DNA from 2 places in the Clostridium sp. DJ247 genome. Region 2 is predicted to be linked to the other one. Evidence: a T-box and tRNA genes for the amino acid it is inferred to sense, from the RefSeq annotation. Region 2 holds a T-box; the other holds one or more tRNA genes.
The links. The T-box of region 2 lies ahead of thrS (threonine--tRNA ligase). A T-box ahead of a tRNA ligase gene usually reads a tRNA of that ligase, here a tRNA-Thr.
Positions count from the first base shown of each region.

Region 1 (6,376 bases), on a different contig from region 2:
AAGATTGTAAAAGATAAATCAACCTTAAGAAAGCTTATTAGAGCATCAACTAAAATAATTGAAGAGAGTTATAATAGTCAAGATGATGTGCCAAGAGCAATTGATTTAGCTGAAAAGGAAATATTTAATATTGCAGATAACAGAACAGCTTCGGATTTTGAACCCATGAGTACTGTTTTAGAAAGAGGTTTTTTAGAAATAGAAAGACTCTTTAATAATAAAGGGGAAACCACAGGTGTTCCATCTGGTTTTAGAGAGCTTGATGATAAAACTTCTGGATTCCAAAAAGGTGATATGGTACTTATTGCAGCAAGACCATCTATGGGAAAAACTACTTTTGCACTTAACTTAGCAGAATTTGCTGCTTTAAGATCTGGTAAAAGTGTAGCAATATTTTCACTAGAAATGTCCAAGGAACAGTTGGCATATAAGCTTCTCTGTTCAGAGGCTCATGTTGATATGTTAAAGCTTAGAACTGGTAATCTTGAAGACAAGGATTGGGAGAATATTGCTAAGGCGTCAGGTCCTTTAGCAGCGGCAAAAATATATATAGATGATACAGCTGGTATTTCTGTTATGGAAATGAGATCTAAATGTAGAAGATTAAAAATAGAGCATGGTATAGATTTAATAGTAATTGATTACCTACAGCTTATGTCTGGAAGTAAAGGATCTGAGAGTAGGCAACAGGAAGTATCTGAGATCTCAAGATCTATAAAGGCCTTAGCCAAAGAGATGCAGTGTCCTGTTATAGCACTATCACAGCTGTCACGTGCACCAGAACAAAGAGCAGACCATAGACCTATGTTATCAGATCTTAGAGAATCTGGATCAATTGAGCAAGATGCAGACTTAGTTATGTTTTTATATAGAGATGAATATTATAATAAGGAAACTGAAGATAAAAACATAGGAGAATGTATTATAGCAAAGCAAAGAAATGGTCCAACAGGGACGGTGAAGCTGGCATGGCTTGGACAGTTTAGTAAGTTTGGTAATTTAGATGTTATACATCAAGAATAATGATGAAATTATTAAAAGTCTCTTAGGTGGTTAAATGCTACTTAAGAGGCTTTTTAAGTTATAATAAGAAATCAAAAAGTTATCATGAAAAAAGAATTAAATAAGCTGAAACATTTGGTGGATTTTAATAGTTAAATTTCATTTAGGATTATCTTTTAGATCATTATACAATGAAATGTTGGAAATTAAATACTTAATAGGTTTTAAATATAATTATTGATAATAATTTAAAGTAGTATTAAAATTAAAATATAATATGCTCCTATTGCTCAGTTGGCAGAGCAACTGATTCGTAATGAAGTACCATGAATCAGTAAGTTTTCAAGGGTTTTTTGTTACAAATAATGTAAAATTAAAAATTAATTTTTATATGCTGGAATAGCTCAGCCGGTAGAGCGACGCACTCGTAATGCGTAGGTCGTGGGTTCGATTCCCTTTTCCAGCACCAATTTTATAGTATAAAAACAAAGCTGAAAAGGTTACACTTTCAGCTTTGTTTTTTTGTACAAGTGTAAAATAAATTTAAATTTTTTATAATTATCATTAAGTATCATTAAAATTTTTCTGAAAAATAATATAGGTTTTAAATTTTAAGAAAAAAAGAGCTATAAGTTTTTTGCTTATAACTCTTATATAATTAGGAAGCTATTTTTATTTAGTAGGAATTTAAAATTTTTTTGTACAAAAAACATGCCGCAAGGCATTGAAAACAAAGGATTAGCAAATTTACGGAAAAATATTACAAGGGGTAAACTGTAACTAAGGTTAAGGTAAAAAAAAGTGGTTTCTAAGGACGCTTTGTTCTATCACATTGAAGATTATTAAGGAAAGTTAAAATAATTTATTAAAAGAAAAATAGACTTAAATCGTGAAAATTTAACTTGATTTTTCAAAATTTAACATGAAATTATACTAAAATACTACTTAAAATGATAATATTATATAATATTATATTTGAAGGGAAGAGAAACTATGAAAAGAAGTTCATTAAAATTTAAGTTGGTATCTTTTATAGTACTTTTAATAGTAGTAGTTGTTATTTTATTATCTACAATTACTGATTATATTATTAAAAAAAATTTACTAAGTTATGTGAAAAATAATAATTTATCTATAGCCAAGTCTATAGCTGATAGTTCAGAAAAATTTATAGAAAAATCCTATAGTTTAACCTGTGAACTTGCAGAAAACAGTGATATTGTAAATCTTGACGCATCCAAACAGAAAACAGTTTTAATCAATACTATAAATCGAAATCCATATTTTGATTTGATTTATCTTCAAAATGTGGATGGTAATCAGACAGCAAGATCTAGTGGAGAACTAGGAAATAGGGCAAACAGATGGTGGTTTATTGAAGAAATGAAGAAGAAAAAACCTTTCGTAACAAAATCGTATTATTCGCTAATGGGAAATACTGCAGTAGCATCAATTATATCTCCTGTATATGACAATAATAAGAATTTAATTAAGATTCTAGGTTCTGACTTAAAGTTAGACGAGCTTCAAAAACTAGTTGAAAAGTATAATAAACAAAATGATATAACTGCTTACATAATTGATGGGGATGGAAATGTACTAGCTCATACAGAAAAAAATCAAGTGCAAGAACTATATAATTACAAAACCTTGAAAAAAACAGTATTAGTTAAGGATTCACAGGGTAAAGTATTATTAGATGAAAAAGGTAACCAAAAAACAGAACAAAAGGATGTTAAGGTTCCTACTGAGCTAGGCATTATAAGTAAAAAGGTTTTAACTGGTGATTCAGGGACTACGGAATACACTGATTTAAACGGGAATAAAGTAATTAGTTCATATACTCCAGTTAATTTGCCTGGTGATTCAGATAAATGGGGAGTAATTACTATTAAAAATGAAAAAGATGCACTTCAATTTGTTACATATATTAATATAATTAATACAATAAGCGCATTAGTCATATTGTTTATATCCATTATTAGTATACTTGTACTAGTTAAGAAAACATTAAAACCAGTGGATGAATTAGTAATTCTAATGGAAGAAACATCTAGTGGAAACCTTAATGTTCATAGTAATTATAATAAAAATGATGAATTTGGAATACTTTGTATAGGTTTCAATAATATGATAAATAATCTTAAAAAGCTGGTTGTAAAGGTTAAGGATTCTTCTTCAGAGGTATCTTCATACTCAAATACATTATCAACAATTATGGATGAAACATCTAAAATGATAAACAATTTAACTGAAAATGTGCTAGACGTTACAAATAATACTTCTCAACAAATGAATTTAATTAATGATGGAAATAAGATTACAATAGATTTTACAAATAAAATTCAAGATGTTACTTCTTATGCAGAGGACACAAAATTATTATCTGAAAAGATTTCTGATATAAATAGTGAGAACTTAAATACAATAAAAATATTAGAACAAAAGTCCTTGGAAAATGAGCAGGTTTCAAAGCATATTGTAGATACTATTGATGATTTAAATAATAAAGCAATATCTATAAATGATATAGTGGAGGCTATCACAAATATATCAGAGCAAACTAATTTACTGGCACTTAATGCAGCAATTGAAGCTTCAAGAGCTGGTGAGGCTGGAAGGGGCTTTTCGGTGGTTGCTGATGAAATTAGAGCACTGGCTGAAAATACAAACAGTTATAGTAATACTGCTAAAGATATTGTGAAATCAATACAAGATAGTATTATAAATTCTAAGCATAAAATACAAAGTGTAAAAAGCATATCTGAGGAACAAAATAAAGCAGTAGTTAAGACAAAAGAGGCTTTCAATAACATTAATACTTCAATTTATGAAGTTATAGTAAAAGTGAATGAAATATCTTCTAAGTTGAATAATGCATATGATGATAAGGAAAGACTTGTAGATGCAATGAACACTATAGCTGATTCATCCTCTAATATTTCTTTTATAATACAGGAGATATCTGCTGCCTTTGAAGAACAAAATGCTTCTGTAGAAGAAATTACAGCCTTATCAAAAGAATTACAAGAAATGTCTTCTAATTTAATAAATGTAGTAAAAGAATTTGATGTACAATAATTGTATTTAAAGGATAAGCAAAAGGCTATAAAAGTACAATACAATTTTATGAAATTAGCTTTTTATGGTATATTTATAATGGTAATATAAATATAATCTAAAATTACAATAAAAAAGTAAAAAACTTTTTTAATTGCTATTTTTCTATTTTAGTATAAGAAATAATATGGATGGTATAACAGTCACTTTGTCCAATATAGGGATGAAGTGGCTTTTTTGTTTGCCATTTGCCGTACTATTTTTGGCAAGTAGATTTTTATAAGTAGCCTAAAAATGCAGTATTTTTAACGTATTGGAATGATTAAAAAGAAAGTTTTATAACTGATTCGTAATCAGTAGGTCGCAGGTTCGATTCCTGTTGGGAGCACCAATATTGAAGGTAATACATACACAGTAGATAAAAAAAATAACTAACTACTTAATTTTATTAGTTTGCTGTATTTTTATTAATATAAACAGAGCTCTTGGTTTCAGGGGAATTTGTCTATGACCACTGGGAAAATTACTGTATTGCTAAAGTTTTTTTAAATTATATTTAAGATCTATATATATTTTCAGGGAAATATACATAAGTTTAGATATAAGTTAATTTTTCGGGAGGCATACATGCAAAAACAGTTCTCTTTAAGTAATGGAAAGGCCATGATTAATTTTACAGCAAAATACTGTAATACTGCTGAAAAGATATTTAATAGTTATGGGTTTAAGACAGTAGTACACTCATATTTAATTAAAATAAAGGCTAAGGAATCTAATATTTATAAGTATATAACTAAAGGTATAGGTGTGCAGAGTGAAGAAGAAACTGTATATAACATTATTAATATTTTCAAATTTTTAATGGTTTTAAATGCGGATGAAGTAAGGAAACTTAACCCGTATTATGAAATAGTATTAAGTAATAAGGAAAAATTTATTTTGTTTATAGAAGACTTATATAATTTTTGGAGAAAACTTGAAAGGTATACTATAGTGCAAAATAATAGAGCTGGAGAAGGACTTCAAAATGTTAACTTTATAGATGCTAATAATCAATTTTCGCAGCTTATTTTAGACACCTATAGAAAAATAGAAGAAAGTGTAATGGGACATAAACCACAGATATATAGGCAATTACCTGTGGGAGGGAATGCAGGTCTAATTTTAAGTAGTATAAAATGGGATTATCCTGAAGAATATTCTTGTCTTAATAATATACCATTTATTCAATCCATTGTTCTTGATCCTCCATTTATAACATATCCTAAGAAAAATAAGAGAGATGGAGTTTTTAGCGAATACTTTTCAAATCCATTAAAAGATTGTTCTATAAATAAAGAACATTGGTTATGCTATCCTGCTAAAGTAGGTAGTCTTCTTGCATATATATATTTTCATAGAGATTTTATGGCTCATGGCGTGACTTTATGCAATTTATTTGAAATTGCTAATGAAGATGAGTATAAAGGAAAGAAGCCAGATATAGTATATTTATTTGGAGCTACAGATAAAAGTAAGGAGATGAAAACTATTTTTTATGATGATATAAAAAATGAAATAATGCTGGGATATGTGAATTATAACAAAAATATAGATTATTTTGGATACATGAAGAAAATGACACTAACACTTCACAATCTTATAATGATAAAAAGAGGATATCTACCTATACATGGAGCTATGGTTAACATTATAACAAAAGATAATAAAACAGCTAATATACTAATAATGGGAGATAGTGGTGCAGGGAAATCTGAAACATTAGAAGCATTTAGAGAATTAGGATATAAATATATAAGCGATATGACTATAATTTTTGACGATATGGGAGTAATTAAACTGAATAAATGTGATAAACCATTAGCTTATGGGACTGAAATAGGTGCATTTGTAAGGTTAGATGACCTAGATACAGGTTATGCTTTTAAGCAAATAGATAGAAGTATATTTATGAATCCTGATAAGATAAATGCTAGACTTGTAATTCCCGTTACAAGCTATACTGAGATTACAAAGGGCTATCCTATAGACTTGTTTCTATATGCAAATAATTATGAAGAGGGGGATGAATTAGTTATTTTTGATAACGTCTATGATGCTATGAGTGTATTTAGAAATGGAGCAAGAGTAGCTAAAGGTACAACAACTGAAAGTGGACTTGTTAAGACGTACTTTGCTAATCCGTTTGGACCTGCACAAAAAATTCAGGATACAGATAAATTATTAGATATATATTTCAAACAGTTTTTTAAATTGGGAATAAAAGTAGGACAGTTAAGGACTTGTTTAAGTATTAATGGAAAAGAAAAAGAAG
Region 1 covers NZ_JABAIW010000055.1:7,872-14,247, reverse strand. Annotated here, with positions in the region: gene HGI79_RS18280 (replicative DNA helicase) at 1-1,023, shown strand, start outside; tRNA gene HGI79_RS18275 (tRNA-Thr) at 1,396-1,471, shown strand; gene HGI79_RS18270 (methyl-accepting chemotaxis protein) at 1,996-4,083, shown strand; gene HGI79_RS18265 (phosphoenolpyruvate carboxykinase) at 4,690-6,376, shown strand, end outside.
Region 1: it has a tRNA-Thr gene. The T-box ahead of thrS (threonine--tRNA ligase) is inferred to sense a tRNA for this amino acid. The anticodon was not compared.

Region 2 (6,376 bases):
GTGGGTTCGAATCCCATCTTCCGCTCCAATATGGCGCTATAGCCAAGTGGTAAGGCAGAGGTCTGCAAAACCTTTATCCCCAGTTCAAATCTGGGTGGCGCCTCCATAAAAAAGAATTGCTTTTAAGCAATTCTTTTTTATTTTTATTTTTATTCACACTTCAATTATAAATAAACTCCCTCTATCTATTAATTTTCCTTGTCGTAAAAAGACTGGTTTTACACTATGTTTTTTCAAAAAATTAATAACATCATTTCCGTATTTATAATAATTAAGATCTCCATAGAATGCTAAAGTGTTTCTATCTAATAAGCCGCAGCATCCTCCAATAAATCCATAGTTTAAACCAGGAAGCAGTATATCTCCAGAAGGAAGCAACAACACATCTATATTTTCTTTGCCAAGAGCAGATGCTATTGTGTTATCGCTAGTTATAACTGCATTCTCATTAACTATTGCAGTAGAACATTTTGTATATCCTTGCTTTACAGATATAAGTTTTTTATATGATACATAACGTAGTAGCTTAGGATCAGTAAACTTCAAATTATGTACAAATAAATTAGAAAAATTTAAACTGTTCAGCATAATATCGTAGGGATAGTTGGATTTTAAGCTGTGTTTAGACAAAATTACATTTAAATTTAATGAGCGTAATGACTCAATAAACTCTTTATTCATATCCTTATGCACTATTATATTTTTGTTATCAATTATGTGTAGAAGTATATCGGGGTGTCCACAAATAGCATCATAAAGTAAATTGGATGGTGGACAAACTAATACCTGACATCCTAATTGCTGTAGCATTTTTTTTTCTTCAACATCTATTCTAAAATCCACTATAGCATATTTCATGATACCATCCTTTCATATTTACATTCTCTGTAATATTTTATAGCCTTAATCCTTAAGTTTCAACTAGAGTTTTAGATATAAGTTTTACATGCATACATTAGTTAAAATCTTCCTATATCTTACTTTAGATATAAAGGTGGCAAATTGACATTATGATAAACTAATTTTTAGGGTTAATTATCTATAACCACAGCTTAAATTTAACTTATGCGTAGGTATATATTACCAATGTTGAAGTCACATTTAAATATTTTTTTATTAGTCTTAGCGAAAATTTGAGAAAGACCTTAGAACTTTAGATATGTTTGAGGTACGAGTTTATCAAAGTTCTTAGGTATTTCTCAAATTTGAGCTTTAGACTAATTAAAAATATTTAACGTGACGAAACATGGTAATATATACCGTAGTATAAGTTAAATTTCGGTCAGGGAGTTCATAATGTATTGTCGACATTTGACAAAAAGAATTTGCATATACAATCCATTTAAACACATACTATTTTAAGAAGGGAGTGTGAATAATGCTATTGTTAACTGTGGTATACGACAATGATAGAGAAGATGTAATAAGTGGAATAAGTAATACAAGAGAGTATTTTAAAAATAAAAATGTAATTATAGGAATTTCAGAAAGCATAGAAAATAATACTCACTTCGTAAAGATTTTTTGTGATGAAACAATTAGTGAAAGACTACACAATCTATTTAACTTACATGTAGCCAATATACTGTACAGCGTAGTTATTGATGAATTTTACAAGAAAGACATGGTTAACTTTTTATCTGATACATACTTTTTTTTGAAACATGATGAAATTAGTGAAATTAAAAATGTAGTATTAGAGGTTTTAAGAGGAAAAGACGCTTTAATTGATGAAGGTTCAATATATTGTATGAATAAAAAGAATACTATTATAGATAAAATAGTTAAATGTATAAATGAAAATAAAGAAATAAATATAAATGGATTTATAACTTTTAGAATGAAAGAAATTAAGGAAGATTTAGAAAGTATAATTGACAAAGTCGTAGAGAGATACATGGTGGAAAAAGAATATAATGAATTTATTAAACTACTAAAATATTTTGTAGAAGTACAAGAAAGTAAGATTGACTTGGTAAATATAGTAGTTAACAATGATGGAACTTATTTAATACAAGATAAGGAAGGTAGAGATATATCTAAAGAATTATTTAGCGATTTAAATGATTTAAAATATAAAGATAACACAAATACAGAAGATATGCTTATCAGTGTATTAATTACTAATGCTCCTGAAAAAATAGTTATTCATTGTGTTGATAACTGCAAAAATGTAGAATTGATAGATACGGTTAAAAAAGTGTTTACTGATAGAGTGAATTTTTGTGAAGATTGCAAAACTTGTAAAAAAATAAAACATAGCATACATAAAGTATGAATATAAATATAGTGATTAATATAAATTACTAAATATATGGTCATCTACAGCATAGTATATGAACAATGATATATAAGGCATATAAGTATTAAATTTGTATATTGACATATATATATATAAATAATATAATGAAATCTATAGAAGAAAGATGATGACAAGGAAGAGTAAATAACAGGCTGCTCTAAGAGAGAAGAACCCATTGGCTGTAAAGTTCTTCGAGTAAGTATTATTGAAAACCACCTTTGAGTTGTATACTGAACTATAGTAAGTATTTCCGTTAGCCGCGTTAAGGTCTCAGAGATAACAGTAATTATATTTGTTGTGATATTAATTAAGTATTACAATATTATTATATATTAACTGTTGAATTTGGGTGGAACCACGATAACTACTCGTCCCATGTATGGGAGGGGTTTTTTGTTTTTATATTAAAATATAAAATAATAAAAATTATGACAAGGAAGAGTAAATAATAGGCTATTCTAAGAGAGAAGAACTCGTTGGCTGTAAAGTTCTTTGAGTAAGCATTATTGAAAACCACCTTTGAGTTGTATACTGAACTATAGTAAGTATTTCCGTTAGCCGCGTTAAGGTCTCAGAGATAACAGTAAATATATTTGTTGTAATATTAATTAAACATTACAATATTATTATATATTAACTGTTGAATTTGGGTGGAACCACGATAACTACTCGTCCCATATACGGGAGGGGTTTTTTGTTTTTACAAATAATTAATTTTCAATAAAGATTATATAATTATAGGAGGAGAGTACTATGTTAAAGATCACTTTAAAAGATGGAAATGTAATTGAAGTGGAAAAAGGAACAAAAGTTGTAGAAGTTGCAGCTAAACTAAGTAAATCCTTAGCTAAAAAGGCCTTAGGTGCTAAAGTAAATGGTGAAACAGTAGAACTAATGCAAGAAATTAATGATGATTGTAAGCTTGAAATATTAACTTTTGAAGATGAAGACGGAAGAAAAATATTAAGGCATACGTCATCTCACATACTAGCTCAAGCAGTAAAAAAACTATATCCAAAGGTTAAGTTAGCTATAGGACCAGCAATAGACACAGGATTTTATTATGATTTTGATGCTGATTTTTCATTTACACCAGAAATGCTTGAAAAAATAGAAGCAGAAATGAATAAGATAGTAAAAGAAGATTTAAAACTAGAAAAATTTGAGTTATCAAGAGAAGAAGCTTTAAAATTGATGGAGGAAAAAGGTGAGTCCTATAAAGTTGAATTAATAAATGACTTGCCAGAAGATGAAATTATTTCTTTCTATAAGCAAGGCGATTTTGTAGACTTATGTGCAGGTCCTCATGTACCTTCCACTGGAAAATCTAAAGCTATGAAGTTGTTATCAATAGCTGGTGCATATTGGAGAGGCGATGAAAAGAATAAAATGCTTCAAAGAATATATGGTACTTCCTTTGAAAAAAAAGCTGAGCTAGAAGAATATATTCATATGATGGAAGAAGCAAAAAGAAGAGATCATAGAAAGCTAGGTAAGGAATTAGATCTATTTAGTATCCATGAAGAAGGTCCGGGATTTCCATTCTTCCACCCAAAAGGAATGGTAGTAAGAAACACACTTCAAAACTTCTGGAGAGAAATGCATAGAAAAGCTGGATATGATGAGATAATGACACCTATTATACTAAACGAAGCATTATGGCATCAATCAGGACACTGGGACCATTATAAAGAGAATATGTATTTTACTAAAATTGATGAGGGAGACTATGCTATAAAGCCTATGAATTGTCCTGGATCAATACTTGTTTATAGAAACCAAATTCACTCATATAGGGAGCTTCCTTTAAGATATGCTGAAATGGGAGTTGTTCACAGACATGAGAAATCAGGTGCGTTACATGGTTTAATGAGAGTGAGATGTTTTACTCAAGATGATGCTCATATATTTATGGCTAGAGAAAACACAAAAGACGAAATATTGAATGTTATAAGACTTATAGATAGTTTCTACAAGGTATTTGGATTTGAATATTCTGTTGAACTTTCAACAAGACCAGAGGATTCCATGGGAAGTGATGAAGATTGGGATATAGCAACTAATGGATTAAGAGATGCATTGGAAGCTATTGGACTTAAATACAAAGTTAATGAAGGTGATGGTGCCTTCTACGGTCCTAAGATAGATTTCCACTTAAAAGATTGCATAGGAAGAACATGGCAGTGTGGAACTATACAACTTGATTTTCAATTGCCAGAAAGGTTTGATTTAAATTATATAGGTGCAGATGGAGAAAAGCACAGACCTGTTATGGTTCACAGAGTTGTGTTTGGTTCTGTAGAAAGATTTATAGGAATATTAACTGAGCATTATGCAGGGGCCTTCCCAGCTTGGCTTGCACCAGTACAGATTAAAATTATGAATATAACTGATGCGCAAATAGATTACGTAAACAAAATTGCAGGTGAACTAAAGGAAAATGATATAAGAGTAGAAATAGATGTAAGAAATGAAAAAATCGGATACAAGATTAGAGAAGCTCAACTTCAAAAGGTTCCTTATATGCTAGTTATTGGTGATAAGGAAGCAAAGGATGGAAATGTAGCTGTTAGAAGCAGAAAACAAGGTGATCTTGGAACTATGAGTTTAGAGGAATTTATTTCAAAAATTAGTGATGAAATTAGTAAAAAAATAAGTTATGTTGATTAAATAAATAGTTGACAATATATTATATAGGTGGTAAAATATCATTTGTTAAGAAGAAACAGCCGTTTCTCACCTTACAGCAAAGCTAGTAAGGTATTAGAATTTACTGTAGTATTGTATTCTAAGGACGGCTTATGCCGTCCTTTTTTATGTATATAGAAATATATATTGTTAAATCCACCTAGGAGGTGAAAATCATAAATAAAGATTTTCTTGTAAATGAGGAAATAAGAGAAAAAGAGTTAAGAGTTATTGGAGACGACGGTTCACAATTAGGGGTAATATCGTCTAGAGAAGCTCTAAGAATTGCTGAAGAAAAAGAATTAGATTTGGTTATGATATCTCCAAATGCTAATCCACCCGTATGTAAAATAATGGACTTTGGCAAGTTTATTTATGAGCAATCTAAGAAAGATAAAGAAGCTAAAAAGAAACAAAAAGTTGTTAACATAAAAGAAGTTAGACTAAGCCCTACAATTGAAGAGCATGATGTTTCCATTAAAGCAAACAATGCAAGAAAGTTTTTACTTGCAGGTGATAAGGTTAAAGTAACAGTTAGATTTAGAGGAAGAGAAGCTGATTACTCATTTACTGGTAAGAAGATACTAGATGCTTTTTTTACCAAGTTAGAAGATGTTTGTATAAAGGAAAAAGAAGCAAAACTAGAAGGAAAAAATATGACAATGGTTTTATCACCAAAGAAAGCATAGTTGAGAGGAGGAATTTATTATGCCAAAAATGAAAACTAAAAAAAGTGTAGCAAAAAGATTTAAAGTTACAGGTACAGGTAAACTTAAAAGAGCAAAAGCTTTCAAAAGCCATATATTAACAAAGAAGAGCGCAAAGACTAAGAGAAATCTTAGAAAGACAGCATACGTTTCAGAAACTCAAGAAAAAGTAATGAAGAAATTAATGCCTTATGTATAATATACTGGCGATAGAAGGAGGTTTTTTTAGATGGCAAGAGTAAAAAGAGCTGTAAACGCTCGTAAATATCATAAAAAAATATTAAAGCTTGCAAAAGGCTACTATGGTGGAAAGAGCAAGTTATTCAAGACTGCTAATGAAACAGTTATAAGAGCATTAAGAAATGCTTACGTAGGAAGAAGATTAAAGAAAAGAGATTTCAGAAAGCTTTGGATAGCAAGAATAAATGCTGCTTCAAGATTAAGTGGACTTTCATATTCAAGATTCATGAATGGAATCAAGAATGCAGGTATTGATATCAATAGAAAAATGCTTTCAGAAATAGCTATAAATGATCCAAAAGCATTCGCTGAATTAGTTGAAGTAGCTAAGAAACAATTGAACGCTTAATATAGATTTCATAAAAAATGCAGCGGCTTAGCTGCATTTTTTCTATTATGTATATTTTAAAATTAGTTCTTATAAATAATTAATTTTAAA
Region 2 covers NZ_JABAIW010000015.1:68,354-74,729, reverse strand. Annotated here, with positions in the region: tRNA gene HGI79_RS08225 (tRNA-Gly) at 1-28, shown strand, start outside; tRNA gene HGI79_RS08220 (tRNA-Cys) at 33-106, shown strand; gene HGI79_RS08215 (DUF6873 family GME fold protein) at 154-858, opposite strand; gene ytxC (putative sporulation protein YtxC) at 1,379-2,278, shown strand; T-box leader at 2,421-2,681, shown strand; T-box leader at 2,722-2,982, shown strand; gene thrS (threonine--tRNA ligase) at 3,056-4,972, shown strand; ribosomal protein L20 leader region at 5,014-5,124, shown strand; gene infC (translation initiation factor IF-3) at 5,158-5,679, shown strand; gene rpmI (50S ribosomal protein L35) at 5,699-5,896, shown strand; gene rplT (50S ribosomal protein L20) at 5,927-6,286, shown strand.